Linked DNA regions of Thiorhodovibrio frisius. The protein of the gene in region 1 interacts with the protein of each later gene in a pairwise test. Links are inferred from orthologs where the notes say so. Each region holds a gene or a part of one and is shown in the gene's direction. Other genes may lie near its edges.

Region 1 (8,452 bases):
GAGGAACTCGGACTTGGCGCGGGTGGCCTCCTCGGCCAGGCGCTGGGCCTCCTTGAGCGCGCTGATGTCGACCATGATGCCAATGAGTCCGCCGCAGCGTCCGTCGGAGAGGGTGAAGCCAGCCACCCAGTAGAGCACATCATGCTCGCGCCCGTCGGCAAAGGGCATGCACAGCTCATGGTGGCGCAGCCCGCTCTCGGCAATCACCTGGGCATCCTCGGCCTGATAGGCGGCGCGGGTCTCATCTGGCAAATAGGGCAACTCCAGCACCGTTTTGCCGCGCATGAACTCCCGTGTGGTGCCGAAGGCTTGCTCGTAGGCGCGGTTGCAACCGATAAAACGCGCCTCGGCATCCTTGATGAAGATCGGGTTGGGGATGGTGTCGATTAGCGCTTCCTGCAGGCGTAGCTGGTCCTGCAGGGCACGCTCGGAGCGGCGCATCTCGGTCACATCGACAAAGCTCACCACCAGGGACGCGCCAAAGGCGCGCAGGGACACCAGCACCTGCTTGTGCGCACCGTCGGCGCAGGTCATGCGATATTCCCAGGGAGCCAGTTGCTGCTCGCCGGCCAGGGATGCTTGGCTAACCAGGGTCCAGTCCGCCTGCACGCGCTCGCGATAGGCGGGATCGGGGAAGACGCAGGTCCACCAGTGCGCCAGATCGGGGATCTCCGCAAGCGTCCAACCGAAGGTCTGCGTAAAGATGGGATTGAAGGCCAGAATCTCCCCGCTTGCCTGCATCTCAGCCAAGGGGATGGTCGCGGCCTCGAACAGCCCACGAAAGCGTGCCTCGCTCGCCGCCAGTTCGGTCTCGGCGCGCTTGCGCTCGGTAATGTCCTCCTTGACCGCGAAAAAGTGGGTGATCGCGCCCTGCTCATCAAGGATGGGACTGATGGCGGCATGCTCCCAGAAAATGGCGCCATCCTTGCGCTTGTTGGCCAGTTCCCCGCGCCACACCTTGCCGCCGCAGATGCGCCCCCACAGCTGACGATACTGGGCCGCGTCCTGCAAGCCGGAGTTGAGAATACTGGGATTGCGCCCGAGCACCTCGGCGAGGCTGTAGCCGGTCACGTCGCAGAAGGCGGGATTGACGTATTCAATGCGCCCCTGGGTGTCGGTGATCAGCACCGCAGCAGGGCTCTGCTCGATCACGCGCGAGAGCTTGCGCAGTTCGCGTTCGGCGTTTTTGCGCTTGGCAATCTCGGCGACCAGCTTGCGCTGCCAGATCAGAATCAGCAGCAGGCTGCCGCTCACCAATGCGGCCACCAAGGCGAGCGACCACAGGGAACTCCAGTCGAGCAGTTGCGCCAGCCAGTCAGACTGTGCTACTTCAGGAGCACTATTCACGATGTCCTTCCGTGCCTGTGATTCGATCCGACCCGACCCGCACCGCGCCGAAACATCTAAGGCGCGAGCAAATGCTGTTCGTGTTGAAGAAAACGCCTGAGGAGACTTTCCTCAGCGCGCATGGCCTCGGTCAGACGTGCAGCCTTGGTGGCATCGAAGGGTTGCATCAGTTCCAGTTGCTCGGCAAGCCAGGCCATGCGCTCGAAGGCGCCGCTGGCGGCCACTCCGCGAATGCGATGAGCGACGGCGCGGATGCTCTGCTGGTCGCCCCGCTGATCGCCGCGCTCGGCGGTAAGTTGGGCGGTGAGCTGGGCAAGTTGCTCCAAGCCTTCGGTGAAGGCGCCTTGCATGATCAGCTTAAGCATCTCCTGGAGGGCATCTTCGGCACCGCCGACGCGCTCGAGTAGCGCTTCGCGGTCGAAATGGGGCAGCTCGTTGCCGGCGATGAAATTCGCTCCTGCTGGCGACGATGCTGGCGGCTGCTTTGGCGGCGCGGATGAAGCCAACTCATCTGAAGCCGACGAGGATGGAACTGGTGTAGATGGAGCTGGCGTGGATAATTGGGGCGCTGGTTGTCGCGTCAACCAGTGTTGCAGGCACTCGCGCAACTGATCGGCGGCGATGGGCTTGGTCAGGTAATCATCCATGCCCGCTTGCAGGCAGCGTTCCTTCTCGCCTTTCAGGGTGCCGGCGGTCAGGGCGATGATGGGCACTCGCCTGCCGCTTTCGCGCGCGCGGATCTGGCCGGTTGCGTCATAGCCGTTCATCCCCGGCATTTGTACGTCCATCAAGACCAGGTCCGGCGTGTTTTTAGTAAAGTGGCGCACGGCTTCTTCACCGCCACTGGCTTCCTCGATGTGCGCTCCGGGGAGCACCTCGGCGACCAGGTGTCGTGCCAGCGTGAGGTTGAGCGGATGATCGTCCACCAGCAGAATCCGCAGGTCAGACTGGGTCGTGGCGTCGGCCTTGGCTGCAATCTTGGCAGCCATGCTACCACCGGCGACGGCATCCTCACCGGCGATGCCTCTGGCATCCTCACCAGCATTCGCGGGTGCAACTCCATCCCCGCGCGCTGTCTCTGTTCCAGCCAGCGCACCGCCTTGCTTTAACTCCACCAGGGCATTGTAGAGTTGGCGGCTGTCGATCGGCTTGTTGGCCATTTTATGGATGCCAAGCAGGTCCGCTTGTGCGCGCAGTTGGACGTCTTCAACCAGGCTGTGCAACAACATGATGCGCAGCGACTCGGGGCCAAGATTCAGCTGCTGGCGAATCTTACCGATCACCTCAAGCCCGTCCATGAAAGGCATCTGGTAGTCGACGATGGCGATGTCGACAGCCTGCTGCTGCAAGAAGGACAGCGCGGCCAGTCCGTTGTCCACCGTCGTGCAGGGCACGCCGACCAGCTCGAGCATGTCTTGGATAATCTTGCCGTTGTTCAGATTGTCATCGATCACTAGCACATGCTCGATGGCATCGAGTACGGCCTGATCAGCCAGTTGGTCAAAGGCCCGACCGCCTTCGCTCGGCAGGCACACGCGAAACGAGAAGGTGCTGCCCTGACCCGGCTCGCTGTCAAGCTCAAGCCGGCTGCCCATCAAATGCAGCAGGCGGTTGGAAATCGACAAGCCCAGTCCGGTGCCGCCGAACTTGCGTGTGGTCGAGGCGTCTTCCTGGGTGAAGGCGTCAAAAATGCGTTCCTGCTGATCGAGTGCAATCCCGCACCCAGTGTCGCTGATGGCAAAGCCCAGTTCGCTGATGCCGGGTGTCTGCGTGGGTTCTGCGCTGATGTCGATGCGGATGTGGCCGGCCTCAGTAAACTTAATAGCGTTACTAATCAGGTTGATCAGCACCTGACGCAGCCGGATGGGATCGGCGTGGATGACTTGGGGCACCTCCGAGGCGATGTGCAACAGCAGTTCCAGCCCCTTCTCGTTGGTCTTGTAGCGCACCACATCGATGATCTGGCGCGTCAGTTCATCGAGGTCAACCTGCTCCGGCGACAGCTCGAGCTTGCCCGCCTCGATCTTGGAGAAATCCAAAATGTCGTTTAGCAGATCGAGCAGCGATTTGGCCGACTGATTCACGTAGCCGACATAATTGCGCTGAGTTTCACTCAGCTCCGACTGGCGCAGCAGATCGCTAAAGCCAATCACGCTATTGAGCGGGGTGCGGATCTCGTGGCTCATGTTGGCGAGGAATTCCGACTTGGACCGATTGGCAGCATCCGCTTCTGCCCGCGCCTGTTCGAGCGCTTCGCGAATCTTCTTGGCCTCGTCGATGTCCTGAAGGGTGCCGAACAGCCGCTTGCAGCGCCCCTTGTCGAATTCAGCATTGCCGATGGCGCGCACCCACAAGACCTTGCCGCTGGCAGTGATGATCTGCACTTCCAGATCATAGGGAGTGCCGTCCTCAATGGCTTGCGTAATCACCTGCTGGAGTTTCGCGCCGGTCTCTGGCGTGTAGAAGGCAATCGCCCGCTCGTAAGTGGGTTCGAAGTCCGGCGGAACCTCGTGGATTTCGCGGATGGAGTCGGTCCATTCGAGCTTTCCACTGACCAGGTCATATTCCCAGCCGCCCACGCGCGCGACCCGACTGGTCTGATTGAGGAAGGCATGGGCGCGCTTGAGCTGACGCTCCGCCTCGCGACGCGCGCTGATGTCGGTGATATTGGCAAAGTAATGTGTGACCTGCCCCGTGGCATCGCACAGCGAGCCGGTTGAAAGATGCACGGGGAACCGCTCGCCGTTCTTGCGCTTGAACACCAGCTCGAAATCGCCGGATTCACCACTCAGCGTTTTTTGCATCGCCTGAGTGATGGCTTCGCACTCTTCTTCCGGCCAGCAAGGGAAGGGCGGTTGCCAGCCGAGTTGCTCCTCCTCGCTGAACCCGGTCATCCTGCACAGCGCTTTGTTGGCGACCTGCTGCCGCCCCTGCGTGTCCACGACCGAGAAGCCATCGGCCATGTTGGCGAGCAGTTGCTCGGAGAATCGCTGGCTTTGTTCAAGCGCCAAACGGGCTGCACCCTGCTCGGTGACATCCTGCACCGTGCCCAGAGCACGCATATTCCGGCCATCGACAGGCGGCAGCGCGCGGCCGCGGGAGCGATGCACCCGCTCATCCCCATTCGGCAGCAGAACGCGGTATTCCTCGTCCAGCTCGACGCCATGTGTCAGCAGTGCTTCATAAGCCGTCGCCACCCGCGCCCGGTCATCGGGGTGGACCATCTCCAGCGCCTGGTGAAATTTCAGGTCCCCAGACGTGCCGCGTTCCTCGGCTGTGAGCAGATGTTGGTCCCAGGTGATGGTTCGCTCGGGCAGCGCGATACTCCAGACTCCGATCTGGCTGGCCGCGAGCACCGCCTCAAGCTTGGCGGTTTTCTCTTCAAGCTGGGCCAGGTTGTCTTTGAGCGGCTGCGGGGTTTCTTGCTCGTTAGTCATCGTCTTGGGAAGGCCATTCACGGTCAGGAGGGGAGTGCGGAAAATTGCGATTTCAGGTCAAAGCCCACACACTGCAAATCCATTATTAGGACACATCGAGTCAGACCCAATCAAGAAGTCGGATTGGCCGCGTTATGAAATCCGCTGACTCAATCGTGCCAGCAATTGTTCGGCACAACCAAAATCCTGAGATCACAAAACGCAACTCGCCCTTGTTTTCTCGGGCTCGAGCAACCCGGACAATTTGCCAATCTGCCACGCCTAGGGTAATTTGGCGCGTATTTTGCGCCCCGCGACTGGGACGGTTCATGTCTCGCGCCCGACATCCTGACTCAGACATTCCTTAAGACTGCCATGTCCAACAAGCCCGATATCGACCCTCAGGAAACCCAAGAATGGCTCGAAGCCCTGGATGCCGTCTTGGAGAACGAGGGGGTTGAGCGCGCGCACTATCTGCTCGAACGCCTGATCGACAAGGCGCGCCGCTCCGGTGCGCATCTGCCGTTCAGCGCCAATACGGCCTATGTGAATACCATCCCGGTCACCCAGCAGGAGCGTTTCCCCGGTGATCGCGCCATTGAACGGCGCATCCGCTCCTTCGTGCGCTGGAACGCCATGGCCATGGTGGTGCAGGCCAATCGGCTGTCAACCGAACTCGGCGGGCATATTTCCTCCTTTGCCTCCAGCGCCACGCTCTACGATGTTGGCTTCAATCACTTCTTCCGCGCCGCGAGCAAGGATCATGGCGGAGATCTGGTTTTCATCCAGGGCCACTCGGCGCCCGGTATCTACGCGCGCGCTTTTCTGGAAGGACGCATCAGCGAGGAGCAACTGTACAATTTCCGCCAAGAGGTCGATGGCAACGGCCTGTCGTCTTATCCGCATCCCTGGCTAATGCCGGGCTTCTGGCAGTTCCCGACCGTCTCCATGGGCTTAGGCCCCATTATGGCCATCTATCAGGCGCGCTTCATGCGCTATCTGAGTGATCGTGGCGTACTCAACACCGAGGGACGCAAGGTATGGGCCTTTCTGGGCGACGGCGAGATGGACGAGCCGGAATCCCTGGGCGCCATTTCGCTGGCAGCGCGCGAGCGGCTCGACAACCTGGTCTTTGTGGTCAACTGCAATCTGCAACGGCTCGATGGGCCGGTACGCGGCAATGGCAAAATCATCCAGGAGTTGGAAGCGGTCTTTCGCGGTGCCGGCTGGAATGTCGTCAAGGTGCTCTGGGGCAGTTACTGGGACCCGCTCTTTACCCGCGACAAGCAGGGGCTGCTGGTCAAGCGCATGGAGGAATGCGTCGATGGCGACTACCAGGCTTACAAGGCCAAGGGCGGCGCCTATACCCGCGAGCACTTCTTCGGCAAGTATCCAGAGTTGGCCGACTTGGTCGCCAACCTGACCGATGACGACATCTGGCGGCTGAATCGCGGTGGCCATGATCCGGTGAAGATTTTCGCCGCCTATCAGGAGGCGCTGCGCACTGAAGGCCAGCCGACAGTGATTCTGGCCAAGACCGTTAAAGGTTATGGCATGGGCGTGGCTGGCGAGGGGATGAATATCACCCACTCGCAGAAGAAAATGGGTGAGACCCACCTCAAGGCCTTCCGCGACCGCTTTAATATCCCGATCTCTGACGATCAGATCGGTGCCGCGCCCTTCTACAAGCCACCACCGGACAGCCCCGAGATCCGCTATCTGCACGAGCGTCGCGAAGCCCTCGGTGGCCCGCTGCCGGTGCGTCAGGACAAGTCCGAACGCCTTGAGGTGCCAAGGCTTCAGAGCTTCTCCGCGCTCTTGGAAAGCAGCGGCGAGCGCGAGTTGTCCACCACCATGGCGTTAGTGCGGATGCTCTCCAGCCTGGTGCGCGACAAGACCATTGGCAAGTTTATCGTCCCCATTGTGCCGGACGAGGCGCGTACCTTCGGCATGGAGGGCATGTTCCGTCAGCTCGGCATTTATTCCCACGTGGGGCAGCTCTACGAGCCGGTCGATTCCGACCAGGTGATGTACTACCGCGAGGAGAAAAACGGCCAGATCCTGCAAGAGGGCATCAACGAGGCCGGTGCCATGTCCTCCTGGATTGCCGCCGCCACCGCCTACGCCAACCATGGCCAGGCGATGATTCCTTTCTATATCTATTACTCCATGTTCGGCTTCCAGCGCGTGGGAGATCTGATCTGGGCCTCGGGCGACATGCAGGCGCGCGGCTTTCTAATCGGCGGCACGGCAGGCCGGACAACCCTGGCCGGCGAGGGCTTGCAGCATCAGGACGGCCACAGCCATCTCGCCGCCGCGACCATCCCCAACTGCGTCAGCTATGATCCGGCCTACGCTTATGAGCTGGCAGTGATCGTGCAGGACGGCCTGCGCCGGATGTATCAGGAGAAGGAAAACGTCTTCTACTACATCACAGTGATGAACGAGAACTACCCGCAGCCGGCGCTGCCCGAGGGTGCCGAAGAGGGCATCAAGCGCGGGCTTTATCCGGTGCGGGAGACGGCTGATGCCCAAGTGCAGTTGCTGGGTTCCGGCACCATCCTGCGCGAGGTGCTGGCAGCGGCTGAGCTGCTGGAGAAAGACTTTGGCCTGACCTCCCAGGTGTGGAGCACCACCAGCTTCAACGAGCTGCGTCGCGATGGCCTGGACTGCGAGCGCTGGAACCGCTTGCACCCTGAGGATGCGCCGCGTCAGAGCTTTGTCGAACAGCAACTCGGCACCACCACCGGCCCCATCGTCGCCGCTACCGATTACATGCGCGCCTATGCCGATCAGATTCGCCCCTATCTGACCCGGCGCTATGTAACACTGGGCACCGACGGCTTCGGGCGCAGTGACATGCGCGCGCAATTGCGCAAGTTCTTCGAGGTGAACCGCTGGTACATCGCCGTCGCAGCCCTGAGCGCGCTCGCCGCCGAGGGGACCATCGACAAAGCGCGGGTCAGCGAGGCGATCACCAAATATCGCATTGATCCCGACAAGCCGAACCCGGTCACTCAGTGACCAGCACCCGGCACGCCCGTCAAGGCGGATTGATTCGCCTTGACGGGCGGCCAACTCAAGAATTAACCCAGGATTGACAGCCAGGAGACGCCAGCCTTGGCCACGCTAGAAGACGTTCTGCTTCCCGATATCGGCGATTTCAGCGATGTCGAAATTATCGAGATCCTGGTCGCCCCGGGTGATCGCATCGCGCCCGAGCAGTCGCTGCTGACACTCGAAAGCGACAAGGCCAGTATTGAAATCCCCTCCCCGCTTGGCGGCGAGGTGAAAGAGGTGTTGGTCTCCGTCGGGGAGCGGATCAGCCAGGGCAAGCTGCTGATGCGCGTTGCCACTGGCAGCGCCGGAGCCAGCGCAGAAAGCGGCGCTGCAAGCAACTCGGGGGGTGACCAGGCCGAGTCGACACCCAAACCAGAAACGGCACCAGCGCCATCATCCCCCTCGGTGCCCTCCTCGGCGCAGCCCCGCACACCCGAGCCCGCGCCCTCAGCTCAGCCGTCTGCCAATCAACCCCCGACACGCGCCCCCGGCGAGGCCGAACGGCGCAAGGCACCCATACTGCCGCGCCCGGAAGACATGGCCGCCATCGCCCATGGCCGCACACCCCACGCCAGCCCGGCGGTACGCCGCTTTGCGCGCGAGTTGGGCGTTGACCTGCACCGAGTCAA
Region 2 (8,053 bases), 250 kb from region 1 along the record:
ATTGGCCATCATGCTCTTATGGTCTGGCGAGAGGTGCTGAATCACCACATAGGCCGCTCCGGAACGCTCGGGCAGCGCCTGAAAGAACCGCTCCAGCGCATCGAGTCCGCCGGCCGAGGCACCAACGGCGACGATGTAGCGCCCTTTTTCGTCATCCGGCACCATTGTGGCGCTCGCCAGGTCCTCTTGACCCGGTTGGTCCGTTACAGTTTGATCTGGTGCAGCTTGATCTGGTGCAGTTTGATCTGTCACAGCTTGATCATCATCAGCTTGATCGGTGACAGGCTCTTGGTGAGTCGACATAGCTTTTGTGAACCTATACGCCTTGGCGCTGTTGCGCGCCCATTCGAAAATCTCGCACGCGGGTTAGCAATGCCGGAGCATCTTGACCGCTGCCGCTAGAAAACCGCCAGGCTGACGGCCTGCTCATCGGCCGCTTTATTGAGCGAATTGGCCCAACATCATACTCGTGCCATCAGCGGCTTGCTATCGAAAAGGGCGCGGTCCGACCATGCAAAGCGGCGGACTTGTCACCGCAAGGCATCGATTTTTTTTGAGTTCACAACCCGAAAGCGCCATGCAGATACCAGCCTGCATGCACCTCGCCACCAGGGGCCTGCGCCGGCCTGCCATGACCCGGCGTACTATCCCCGGCCAGGCGGCGATAGACCCAGAATCTTTCTCCGTTTGCCGCCTGCACGCTGAAGTAATCTCGCGCCACCGGATGCGCATCCCACCAGCCGGTTTCAATGCGTTCACGCCCACCACTGAATCTGAGCGGCTGCGCCCGCGCCAACCCGGGCAGCATCGCCGCTGCGGCAGAGTCGGCCAACCACAGACACCCGTCGCGCAAGCGCAGACGCAGCGGTTGCTGCAACAGCCACAGCGGCCGCTCATCGCGCCCGCGTCCTGAAATTGGCTGGAGGTCAGCGGGCTGCCCCCCGGGCCGGTCATCATCGCCCGGGGGCGAACTTGGTTTCATCCAGCGCCAGGCCCGCTCGGGGCGGTGATCGTCCACCAGCGCCAAGGTCTTAACCGCCTCCTCGCCAAGACGTGCGCGCAGCCGATCGAGCAGATCAGCCCCATAGTGACGGCTCCCTTCATGGTGCGCAAACAAATCGCCAGTGTGCAGGGTGATCATCTGAAAAGGATCGCTCGCGAGCACAATCGCCCGCACCGGCGCCACCACCGGCGCAGCGGCCAGACGCGCGCGCAGCAACCACGTCCAGGACTCTAGGTCGGCCTCGGGTCTGGCGCTGCCGAGGCGCAGCGCCGTGCTCTGCCCCTCGGCATGAAGCCAGGTCCAGTAGAGCATCGACACCACCGCCTGGCGCGCCTGCAACAAACGGCAAAGCTCCGCCAGCAGCCGCCGGCAGGCAAAGATGAGCGCGTCCGTCTCCTGTATCTCAACCGGCAATTCCAGCTCGCCATGAAAGCGATCCGGCGGGACAAACGGCAGTCGCGGATCAGGCTTTTCGCCCAGCACAGCTTCGAGCCTGTCCACCAGCGCGGTGCCAAAACGCAGGGCCAGACCGGCGCGCGGCAATGCCAGCAGATCGCCAATGCAGCCTAGGCCCATGCGCTGGCAGTCGGCTTGGGCGCGCGCATTCAAACCCAGCGCCAGCGGTGGCAGTGCAGCCAGCCGCCGGCGCAGATCCTCGGGGCGGACAAGGATTTCCTCGCAGCCCCAGGCCGCCAGCAGCAGAGCACCCCCGGGCGTCGGCGCCATGCAGACCTGTGCTTGATAGCCGAGAGCTGCGGCTGCCTCAACCACAGCGCGATAGAAGGCTTGGGCACCGCCAAAGAGCTTCAGACTGCGCCCTGCCTCGAGAACCAACGCCCGAGGTGGCGCCACACTGACCTGATCGCTAAACGCCAGCGCCCAGGCGGCGAGACGCTCAAGCGCGGCCCGCTCCAGCGCCGGGCGGCGTGGACGTGTGCATAACTCAGCACTCAGCGCAAGCGCCGCCAAACGCGCGAGCCCTGCGCGCACGCCCACCGCCCGTGCCGCCGGATTGCAGGCGATGACCCGCGCCCCATCCGTAATGGCAAGGGGTCGCTGCTCACCCCAGGCGCGCTGATAGACTTCGAGCGGGAGCGCCGGGAAAGACACCGCCAACCAACAGGATGGGAGCATGCCAATTAGCGTGAAGCAGCCGCTTCAGTGCTGGTGGTGAGCGGGACCATGAGCCTTAGAACCGCAGCTTGACCGTCGCTGAACGACCGCGCTGTTTGAGCAGCCTGAGCTCGAGTTGATTGGGCGTCATGGCACCGAGTTGCAGGCGCAGACCGGCGGGCGATGGCTGAGTCGCCACGGCTGGCGGGCGAAACACAAAGGCAGGGGTGCGCGTTTGCACCGATGCCAGCTGCAAACGCCGCAGGTCCGCCATCGTACCGCGCTCGATCCAGCCAATGACGGCGGCACAACTACCAGCCTGCAGCGCCTGTTCCATGACCCACAACACCGGCTGGCAGGTGACAACCAGCAATCGACCCGGCTCCAGGCCACGGGCCGCCAGCGCCGGCGCATAGGGCAGCAGCGGCGGCGCAGCCATGAGTATCCAGGGGCGCTGCCGGCCAAGCCGCGCCAGTGCAGGCAAAATCAACGCCAGGCCCGGACCGGGACTGTCGGTCAGAATCTCGCACAGACCGGCGTTGGGCCAGCCGCCGCCGACCAACGCCCGATCCAGGGCTGCGAAACCGCTCGCCAGCCCAGGCTCGGCACAAGCCGTCTCTCCCTTGCCACGCCACAGGTCGCCGCGCTCAGCGAGTAGTTCCTCTAACAGCGCCCTGGGTACAGGAGGTGATACTGGTCCCGGTGACAGTCCTGGTGCCGATACCGGTGCCAATCCCGCTGCCGCGACGACATCCATCGGCTCCGGGGTGCTTGCCGTTGCCAGTGCCAAGGATCAGCCCCCCAAAGATGTCGCCAGTTGCCGGCGCAGCACGCCAACAGCCAGACCTTCGACCGCCAATTCCTGCGCGCGCAAGTCGATATCGATGGGGTCAAACTCCGGGTTTGCGGGCAACAGGCGCACGCGATGAGGTGCATCGTCGGATTGCTGGAAACGCTTGACCGTGACTTCATCATCGACACGCACGATGAGAATCTGCCCATTGCACGCCTCTGCCGTGCGCCGCACCGCGAGCAGATCGCCATCGAAAATGCCGGCATCGCGCATGCTCGCGCCACTGACCCGCAGCAGATAATCCGCACGCGGGTGAAACAGGGCGGGGTCAATTGGGTAATAGTCCTCGATATGCTCGAGCGCCAGCAGGGGGCGCCCTGCGGCCACTCGCCCGACCAGCGGCAGAGTGCCAGCCGCGGGAGGGGCTGAGGCGGGCGCGGGCGAATCAAGCAGCCGGATGCCGCGCGACGCGCCCGGTTTAAGCTCAATCACCCCGCGACGGGCCAGCGCCTTAAGGTGGTCTACGGCTGCATTGACCGAGCGGAAACCGCAGGCGGCGGCAATCTCCGCGCGCGTCGGCGGATAACCGGTCTCCAGCACATAGCGGCGAATCAACGCCAGAATTTCCCGCTGGCGGTCAGTCAAGGTGGGCTCTGCCACGGGCGACTCCAGAGTGGGTTAGGATCAATGAAGATCAGAATACTGTTATTTTAGACAGTCCTGACCATCTCGCAAGCCGCAAGGCCCCAGCGCCTGGCCCATCCCGAAAAAGCCTGCCTGAAAAGCCCTAAAGCCACCAACAACCCTGTCTGTTTGGGCTATCCTTTACCGCCAACATGAACAGAGCCAAACGCACCGAGATTTTCACCCGTCTGCGCGCCGCGAATCCGCACCCCACCACGGAGCTGCGCTATGCCTCTCCGTTCGAGCTGCTGATCGCCGTGATCCTATCCGCCCAGGCCACGGACAAAAGCGTCAACAAGGCCACCGAGACGCTCTTTGCCATCGCCAACACACCCCGTGCCATGTTCGCGCTCGGCGAGGCAGGCTTGAGCGAACACATCCGCACCATTGGCCTGTTCAACACCAAGACTCGGAATATCCTCAAAACTTGCGCCCTGTTGCTTGAACACCACCAGGGCCAAGTCCCGCGCGAGCGCGCTGCACTCGAAGCCCTGCCCGGTGTCGGGCGCAAGACCGCCAATGTCATCCTGAACACTGCCTTCGGCGAGCCGACCATCGCCGTCGATACCCATATTTTTCGTGTTGCCAACCGCACCCGCCTCGCCCCAGGCAAAACGCCGCTCGCGGTCGAAAAGCAACTGCTGCGCTTAGTCCCGCAAGAATTCCTCAAAGACGCCCACCACTGGCTCATCCTACACGGTCGCTACAGCTGCACGGCCCGCCGCCCGCGCTGCACGGATTGTTGCATCGCGGATTTATGTGAATTCCCTGATCGCGCTTCACCCACAGCCCCATCCCTGGTGAAAGACTCCGGCGACCAGCCACCTCACCAGACACTTTAGAGGACCTGAAGTATGGATCTTTTTGATGTCATCGCAGTATTGATTTCCTTGTCGGCGGTTTTTAGCTGGCTCAATACCCGCTTTCTTAAACTGCCAACGGCAATCGGTTTGATGATGATGGCGCTGGCGATGTCGCTGGTCCTGCTACTGCCATTGCCACTGAGCGAGTATATCGCCCTGGACGCCCGCGAACTGGTGGCAAGCGTCGACTTCAATGCCACCGTTTTGCACGGCATGCTGAGCTTTCTGCTGTTTGCCGGAGCCTTGCATGTCAACATTCATGATCTGGCAGAACACCGCAACACCATTGCGGCCCTCACCACAATTGGCGTTTTTCTCGCTAGCCTGATCATTAGCCTTGCGGTCTATCTGGTCTTTCTGCTGCTGGGCTTCGATATTCCCTATATTTATTGTCTGCTATTCGGTGCCCTTATTTCACCAACCGACCCGATTGCCGTACTGGGAATACTCAAAAGCGCCGGCGCGCCCAAAAGTCTGGCGACCAAGATCACCGGAGAGTCTCTGTTCAATGATGGCGTCGCGGTGGTGCTCTTCATGGTGCTATTCGACATAGCCATCGACGGTCAGCACATCAGTCTCGATCATGTGCTGGTCCTGTTTGCACAGGAGGCCATCGGCGGTGCCATCTTCGGGCTCATCGTTGGTCAGATTGCGCTCGAAATGCTTAGACGCATCGACAATTATCAGGCTGAGGTGTTGATTACGCTCGCCGTGGCGAGTGGAGGCTACGCGATTGCCGAGCATGTGCATTTATCCGCCCCCATTGCCGTGGTGGTCGCCGGCTTGATGATCGGTAACCAGGGACTCGGCGGCGCCATGTCAAACAAAACGCGCGAGCACCTGGATTCCTTCTGGGAGCTGGTGGATGAATCGCTAAACGCTGTACTGTTCGTGCTGATCGGACTCGAGGTACTGGCACTAACGATTAAAGAGAGTTTTCTCCTCGCTGGCGCGCTACTCATTCCGCTGGTGCTGCTCGCCCGGGCGCTAAGCATCGGCGTGCCGCTGGGACTTTATCGCGGTTTTCGCAATGTCTCACCCGGTACCGTGGCGGTGCTGACCTGGGGCGGAATTCGCGGCGGTATCTCGGTCGCCCTGGCATTGTCCCTGCCACCCGGCGCCACCCGCGACTTGATCCTGACCGTCACCTATATGATTGTGGTGTTCTCGATCATGGTCCAGGGGCTGACGCTGGCACCCGTGATTCGCGCATTCAATCAAAGCGCGAACCGCGAGTTCGGGGCCGCCGAACCGGAGGACAGGGCACCTGAACCTGAGTGACACACTGACGGTTGCACCAGCGCGGTGCATAGCCAAAAAAAAACGGGGCCCGCAGGCCCCGTTGCAAGGATGATGAGATGCTATCGCATCATCACTAACCTGCCTTGACAAACTCCGGATAGGCTTCCAGGCCACATTCGCCAATATCGACGCCCTCGTACTCTTCCTCCTCGCTGACACGCAGGCCCATGGCCAGCTTGATCAGGAACCACGTCAGAAGAGATGCGGCAAAGACCCATGCCAGAATGGTGAAGAGACCAATGAACTGAGCAACAAAGGATGCGTCGCCATTAGTCAGCGGCACAGCGATCAGACCCCACATGCCGACAACACCATGCACTGAGATGGCACCGACCGGGTCATCGATGCGCAGCTTATCCATGGTGACGATGGCGAAGACCACAATCACGCCGCCGAGGCCGCCGATCAGGGTTGCCGCGATCGGGCTCGGGGTCAGTGGCTCGGCGGTAATAGCGACCAAACCGGCCAAAGCGCCGTTCAGTGCCATGGTGAGATCGGCCTTGCCGAACATGATACGAGCGGTGATCAACGCCAGAACCAGACCACCAGCTGCGGCCATGTTGGTGTTGACGAAGACGGCAGCCACCGCGTTGGCCTCGCCGATGTCGGAAATCTTGAGTTCCGAACCACCGTTAAAGCCGAACCAGCCCAGCCACAGAATAAAGGTACCCAGGGTTGCCAGCGGCAGATTGGAGCCAGGAATGGCGTTGATGCTGCCGTCCTTGCCGTACTTGCCTTTACGCGCGCCGAGCAGAATCACACCGGCCAGAGCCGCAGAGGCACCGCACAGATGGACGATACCCGATCCGGCAAAGTCGTTAAAGCCGATGCCGTCGAGCCAGCCACCGCCCCACTTCCAGTAACCCTGCATTGGATAGATAAAGCCGGTCATGATGACGGCGAAGGCCAAGAAAGCCCAAAGCTTCATACGCTCGGCCACGGCACCGGAGACAATCGACATGGCGGTGGCGACAAAGACCACCTGAAAAAAGAAGTCGGAAAGACCCGAGTAGTAGGACGGGTCAGGGGCTTCTTCTGGGTTGGCTGCCTTCGCGGCAATAGCCTCGGTGATCGCTTTGAGCGTATTGTCGTCCGTCGCGTTCATGAACATGAACGACCAGTTGATGCTTGGGATAACGCCGTTACCACCCGCCGGATACATGATGCCGTAACCAATCAACATGTACATGATGCAGCTGATGGCAAAGAGCGCGACGTTCTTGGTAAGAATTTCAGCGGTATTCTTGGCGCGGACCAGCCCCGCCTCGAGCATCGCAAAACCGGCGGCCATCCACATGACAAGAGCACCGGAGACGAGAAAGTAAAAGGTATCCAGCGCGTAGGCGAGCTGTATCGTTGGTTCTTCCACTATGAGGTTCCTCCTGCAAAAGTCGCTTAAAGCGCGTCGGGACCGGTCTCGCCGGTACGGATGCGGATGACCTGACCGACGTCGAAGACGAAAATCTTGCCGTCGCCGATCTTGCCGGTACGGGCTGCATTGGTGACAGCTTCAATCACCTGCTCAACCAGACCATCGTCGACAGCAATTTCCACCTTAATTTTGGGCAGAAAGTCGACGACATACTCGGCACCGCGATACAGTTCGGTGTGGCCTTTCTGCCGCCCGAAACCCTTAACCTCGATGACAGTGATGCCAGACACGCCGATATCGGCCAGCGCCTCCCGCACATCATCGAGCTTGAATGGTTTAATCACTGCTGTGATCAGCTTCATTGCATAAGCTCCCTAAGTGTATTAAGTGCGGGTAACCGCCATTGACGGTCCCCGCGCAATTAGCCTGTCGGAACGTCAGGATACTCGGACGACTTAGAACGTTTTGTTCCAACCGACCCAGACTTGGGCATCTTCGTCATAGTAGTCGCCATCGGCATCCACTTGTTCATAAGTGAAGCTAAAGGTCCCAAAGTCGCCCGCCTCTTTGCTGACGGTCGCCCCCCAATGCCAGTAATCGTAGGAGGCTTTTTTTGCGACACCATTACTGTCGGCGTAGAAATAGCGGTCATTATCAAAGTCATAGTAACCGCCGAAAACGCCGAAACTAAAATCCCGGGGAAGCGGGACATCCAAGGCGGCGCTGTAGTAAAGGTCGCCCTCCGCGAACATGCCGCCATCGTTCACCTTGCCGTTCCATGCGGTATATTGAATGCCGCCAGACACGGCAGCAGGACCGAAATCATAGCCACCAGAGATACCGATTTCCCAAAAGTCGACGTTACCCGAGCTGTCAGGATAGGCGTAGTAGATGGTATTGAGGCCCAAGCTGGCGTTTTCATC

The links.
Region 2: the proteins of aceE (region 1) and nth interact in binary tests that used the Escherichia coli proteins (3 or more experiments, as listed by UniProt). The link is inferred for Thiorhodovibrio frisius from one-to-one orthologs.

Annotation. Positions count from the first base shown.
Region 1 is NZ_CP121471.1:1,298,486-1,306,937, reverse strand. The notes cover bases 4,813-7,987. They hold aceE (pyruvate dehydrogenase (acetyl-transferring), homodimeric type), read left to right. Parts: upstream 4,813-5,138; coding sequence 5,139-7,787; downstream 7,788-7,987. Other genes in these bases: Thiofri_RS06185 (dihydrolipoyllysine-residue acetyltransferase), read left to right, coding at 7,884-7,987. In the rest of the region: Thiofri_RS06200 (PAS domain S-box protein), read right to left, coding at 1-1,347; Thiofri_RS06195 (PAS domain-containing hybrid sensor histidine kinase/response regulator), read right to left, coding at 1,404-4,784; more of Thiofri_RS06185, read left to right, coding at 7,988-8,452. UniProt on the Escherichia coli protein: Component of the pyruvate dehydrogenase (PDH) complex, that catalyzes the overall conversion of pyruvate to acetyl-CoA and CO(2).
Region 2 is NZ_CP121471.1:1,548,687-1,556,739, reverse strand. Bases 2,815-5,590 are described here. They hold nth (endonuclease III), read left to right. Parts: upstream 2,815-3,745; coding sequence 3,746-4,435; downstream 4,436-5,590. Other genes in these bases: Thiofri_RS07230 (cation:proton antiporter), read left to right, coding at 4,448-5,590; lexA (transcriptional repressor LexA), read right to left, coding at 2,910-3,569; imuA (translesion DNA synthesis-associated protein ImuA), read right to left, coding at 2,815-2,906. In the rest of the region: Thiofri_RS07255 (chemotaxis protein CheB), read right to left, coding at 1-165; Thiofri_RS07250 (Y-family DNA polymerase), read right to left, coding at 560-2,137; more of imuA, read right to left, coding at 2,193-2,814; more of Thiofri_RS07230, read left to right, coding at 5,591-5,737; Thiofri_RS07225 (ammonium transporter), read right to left, coding at 5,832-7,055; Thiofri_RS07220 (P-II family nitrogen regulator), read right to left, coding at 7,154-7,492; Thiofri_RS07215 (TorF family putative porin), read right to left, coding at 7,586-8,053. UniProt on the Escherichia coli protein: DNA repair enzyme that has both DNA N-glycosylase activity and AP-lyase activity. The DNA N-glycosylase activity releases various damaged pyrimidines from DNA by cleaving the N-glycosidic bond, leaving an AP (apurinic/apyrimidinic) site.